Regions from separate parts of the Azohydromonas sp. genome, predicted to be linked through region 2. Evidence: predicted binding sites of a transcription regulator. Region 2 holds the regulator's gene; the other holds the start of a gene.
The links. The regulator FNR, encoded in region 2, switches genes on or off when oxygen is low (the NO sensors DNR and NnrR bind a similar motif). The targets are predictions, from matches to a motif close to TTGATNNNNATCAA.
Positions count from the first base shown of each region.

Region 1: the regulator FNR is predicted to act here: its motif matches at 1,044-1,057, upstream of PKC53_RS06880 (protocatechuate 4,5-dioxygenase subunit alpha).

Region 1 is NZ_DAOKZA010000013.1:17,062-19,448, reverse strand. Features, by position in the region: gene PKC53_RS06885 (class III extradiol dioxygenase family protein) at 1-595, opposite strand, end outside; gene PKC53_RS06880 (protocatechuate 4,5-dioxygenase subunit alpha) at 615-971, opposite strand; gene PKC53_RS06875 (TRAP transporter large permease) at 1,089-2,387, opposite strand, start outside.
Region 2 is NZ_DAOKZA010000077.1:4,104-6,490, reverse strand. Features, by position in the region: gene hemN (oxygen-independent coproporphyrinogen III oxidase) at 1-815, opposite strand, end outside; gene fnr (fumarate/nitrate reduction transcriptional regulator Fnr) at 992-1,726, shown strand; gene PKC53_RS17825 (hypothetical protein) at 1,748-2,023, opposite strand; gene PKC53_RS17820 (nitrogen fixation protein FixH) at 2,106-2,369, opposite strand; gene ccoG (cytochrome c oxidase accessory protein CcoG) at 2,369-2,387, opposite strand, start outside.

The DNA.
Region 1 (2,387 bases), on a different contig from region 2:
CGCGCGTGCCTTCGAGCTGGTGCGACAGCCCGCCGGTGCCCAGCACCAGCACGCGCGCGTCGGCGTCCCAGGCCTGCACTGCGCGGCCCACCGCCTGCCCGAGGCGGTGGCAGCGCGCGGCCGACGGCAGCGGGAACAGCACGGTGTTGATGCACACCGGCACCACACGCACCGGCCAGCGCTGGTCGGGCCACAGCAGCGCCATCGGCAGCGTGAACGCGTGGTCGACGAGCATCTCCTGGCAGGTGACCATGTCGAAGTCGTCGGCCACCAGCGACTCGACGAGGTGCCAGGACAGGTCCTCGTCACCGGCGAACGGTGGCAGCGGCGGGAGGCCCCAGCCCTCGTCGGCGTTGCGGTACTCGGGTGCGGCGCCGATCGCGAAGGTCGGCATCTTGTCGAGAAAGAAGTTGAGCCCGTGGTCGTTGTAGAACACCACCGCGACGTCGGGGCGCACCGCGGCCAGCCAGCGGCGCACCGGGGCGAAGCCGTCGAAGAACGGCTTCCAGTACGGCTCGTCCTGCAGGCCCTTGGCGATCGCGCCGCCGATCGCGGGCACGTGCGAGGTCATGACGCTGCCGACGATGACGGCCATGGCGCGGGCTCCCCGGGTCTCAGTCGCGGCCGGCGGCGACCAGCCGGGCCTTGAACGCTTCCTTGCTCATGCCGGTCTGCTGCGCGCCGATGTCCTGCATGTCCAGGCCGAAGATGCCGGCGAACTTGGCCAGGTAGTAGGCATTGCCGCCGGCGGCCAGCAGCGCGAGCACGTTGCGCTGGCGGATCGCCTCGCGCTGCTCGGCGTTCAGTGCGAACCTGGCGCAGTACGCGTCCTCGTCGGCGACGAACGCGGCGCGATGCGCCGCGTCGTTGAACGAGAAGCACATCTTGTTCAGCGCATAGCCCTTGCGTGCCATGCGCCCGTCGAACAGCGTCGTGCCGGGGATGTCGTCCTTGACCTGACGTGGGTTCATGGCCATCGAGCCGCCGGCGTCGGCGGCGAAGCGTACACACCTGTAGTGTGCCGCCCGGCGGTGGCGCGCGGCTTGTCGTGCATCAAGGGCGGCGGCGCTCGAGCCGGTCGCCAGCGGCTACAGCCGCAGCACGAACAGCGTGATCGACGGGAACGCCACCAGCACGACGACGCGGATCAGGTCGCTGAGCACGAACGGCATCACGCCGCGGTACGTGTCCTTCATCGGGATGCCGGGTGCCATCGACTGGATCACGAACAGGTTCATGCCCACCGGTGGCGTGATCAGCCCGACCTCGACGACGATCAGCACGAGGATGCCGAACCAGATCGCCGTCTCCTCCGGCGTGAGCCCGAAGTCGAGCCCCGAGATCATCGGGAAGAAGATCGGGATCGTCAGCAGGATCATCGACAGCGAGTCCATGAAGCAGCCGGCGATCAGGTAGAAGATCAGGATCGCCCACAGCACCTGGTACGGGCCGAAGCCCTGCGCGCCGACCCACGACGCCAGTTCCTGCGGCATCTGCGACAGCGCGAGGAAGGTGTTGTACGCCGCCGCGCCGAGCACGATCATGAACACCATCGCGGTGCCGGCGGCGGTGGACTCGAACGACTGGCGCAGGTTGGCGCGCGACAGCCCGCCGCGCCGCCACGCCAGCACGCCGGTGCCCACGGCGCCGACCGCGGCGCCTTCGGTGGGCGTGAACACGCCGGTGTAGATGCCGCCGATCACCGCGACGAAGATCAGCAGCACCGGCCAGATCGCGACCAGCGCCGCCCAGCGCTGCGCCCACGGTATCGGCGCCACCAGCCCGGCCGACCCGGGTTTCAGCCTGACCACCAGGTTGATCACGAGCATGTAGCTGAGCGCCGCCAGGATGCCCGGCACGAACGCCGCGGCGAACAGCTTGGCGATGTTCTGCTCGGCGAGGATCGCGTAGATGACGAGCACGATCGACGGCGGGATCAGGATGCCCAGCGTGCCGCCGGCGGCGAGCAGGCCGGTCGACAGGCCGCCCGCGTAGCCGGCCTTGCGCAGTTCGGGCAGCGAGACCTGCGCCATCGTCGCCGCGGTGGCCATCGACGAGCCGCAGATCGAGCCGAAGCCGGCGCACGCGCCGATCGCGGCCATGCCCACGCCGCCGCGGTGGTGGCCGATGAACGCCTCGGCCGCCTTGAACAGCGCCTGTGACATGCCGCCCACCGCGGCGAACTGCCCCATCAGCAGGAACAGCGGCACGATCGACAGCGAGTGGCTGGAGAACTGGCTGTACGCCAGCGTCTTCATCTGGTTGAGCAGCGGCGCCGCGCTGCCGTACACCAGCCACGAGCCGCCCAGCCCCAGCACGAGCATCGACAGCCCGATCGGCACGCGCAGCAGGATGAGCACCAGCAGCAGCGGCAGCGACCCGATGGC
Region 2 (2,387 bases):
GGGTCGATGCGGCGCTGCGGCTTGAACCGCTGCGGCAGGTGCGCGTACGCGTACAGCGCGATGCGGTCCGGGCGCAGCTCGCCGACCTGGGCGATGGTGCGCGCCAGCGAGGCCGGCGTCTGCCGCGGCAGACCGTAGATCAGGTCGACGTTGGTCGACTCGAAGCCCAGCGCACGCGCGCTTGCCATCAGGTCGCGCACCATCTCGAACGACTGCACGCGGTGCACCGCCTTCTGCACGTCGGGGTCGAAGTCCTGCACGCCGAAGCTGATGCGGTTGAAGCCGGCGCGCGCGAGCTGCGCCAGGCGCTCGGCGGTGACGGTGCGCGGATCGACCTCGATCGACACCTCGGCGCCCGGCGCGATGCGGAAGGCGCGCCGCAGCGAGCCCATCAGCTGGTCGATCTCGGCGTCGCTGAGGAAGGTCGGCGAGCCGCCGCCGAAGTGCAGCTGCGACACCGACTGGCCCGTGCCCAGCGCCTGCACGTGCAGCCCGATCTCGACGTCGAGCGCGTCCAGGTACTGCTCGGCGCGCTCGTGGTGACGCGTGATGACCTTGTTGCAGGCGCAGTAGTAACACACCGACTCGCAGAACGGGATGTGCACGTACACCGACAGCGGCGGCGTACCGCCGACGGTGGCGCCCTGCGCGCGCTGCGCCAGCGCCTGCGCATACTCGGCCGGCCCGAAGGCCTCGACGAAGCGGTCGGCGGTGGGGTACGAGGTGTAGCGCGGCCCCGGCTTGTCGAGCCGGGCCAGCAGCGCCTCGGACAGCACCGGCTCGACCGGCGCGTCCTGTTCGACCAGATCTTGCATGCCGCCGACTGTGCCAAAGCGGTGGACCGAGGGGTTGACATGCATCAAGTGGGGGTGCGCGCCGACAACCAAGAATCCCGGCTGGTTTGAGGCATATCATGCGGTCCATCGAGCCCACCGGTCCCCTGTCGACACCGACCCGTTCGCCTCGGCTTCACGCACCGCCGCCTCGCCCCATGACCACCCAGCCCCCGATCCGCCCCGATTCGTTCAAGGTCGCCTGCTCCAGTTGCAGCCTGCGCGAGCTGTGCCTGCCGGTCGGACTGAACAGTCACGACCTCGAGCACCTCGACACGCTGGTGGCCACGCGGCGCAGCGTCGCCCGCGGCGACCAGCTGTTCCGCAGCGGCGACGCGTTCCAGTCGCTGTACGCGGTGCGCACCGGTTTCTTCAAGACCTGCGTCACCGCCGAGGACGGACGCGACCAGGTCACCGGGTTCCAGATGGCCGGCGAGCTGCTCGGGCTCGACGGCATCGGCACCGACCGCCACACGGTCGACGCGGTCGCGCTCGAGGACTCGCAGGTGTGCGTGATCCCGTTCGAGGAGCTGGAGCGGCTGTCGCGCGAGTTCAACAACCTGCAGCACCAGTTCCACCGCATCATGAGCCGCGAGATCGTGCGCGACCACGGCGTGATGCTGCTGCTGGGCAGCATGCGCGCCGAGGAACGCCTGGCCGCGTTCCTGCTGAACCTGACGCAGCGGCTGCAGGCCCGAGGCTTCTCGGGCACGTCGCTGATCCTGCGCATGACGCGCGAGGAGATCGGCAGCTACCTGGGGCTGAAGCTCGAGACCGTGAGCCGCACCTTCTCGAAGTTCCAGGACGACGGCCTGCTCGAGGTCAAGCAGCGGCAGATCACGATCATCGACCAGGCCGGGCTACAGCAGCTGGTCAACGGCGCCACCTGCTGAGCGCGTGCCCGCCGGGCGCGATCAGGGGCCGTCGGGCGACATCCGCCCCTCGTTGATGTCGCGCGCCGAGCAGGCGAGCAGTTGGCTGATGAAGCCGGCTGCGGCGATGACCGCCCAGAACACCAGGAACGCCACGCTGTAGACCGCCAGCGGCGGCCAGTCGAGCGAAGCGCCGCCGAAGCCGTGCAGGCTGCCGGGGTCGACGACGGCGAACACCAGCATCTCGAGCACGCCGGCCATCAGGAACGCCGGCCACAGCACGGTCTGCAGGCGCCGGCCGATGCTCGCGGTGCTCACGCGACGGCCCTCCTGTCGCTGCGCGGCCACGTCGTCCCCGATGCAGCACGGGCGCCGCCTTCGGGCGGCCGGGTGGCGGCGCTCATCGCGACGGCGGCGTGGCCGCGTGGTTGCGCGCCTGCACCGCCGGCGACGTCGCGGTCGGCGCCATCGATGCACGCCGCGCCGACGTGTCGAGCACCGGGTCGGCGCCGCGCACCGCGATCACCGCGGTGACGATGCCGGCGACGACGACGGTCAGCGGGCCGCCGATCACCAGCCAGACCATGCCCACCCGCCACCAGGGCGTCGGCTTCGGGGCGGCATCCTTGTGGCGCATGCGGTTCTCCTCGTGGATGGTGGCCATCAGCGCGGCACAACGAAG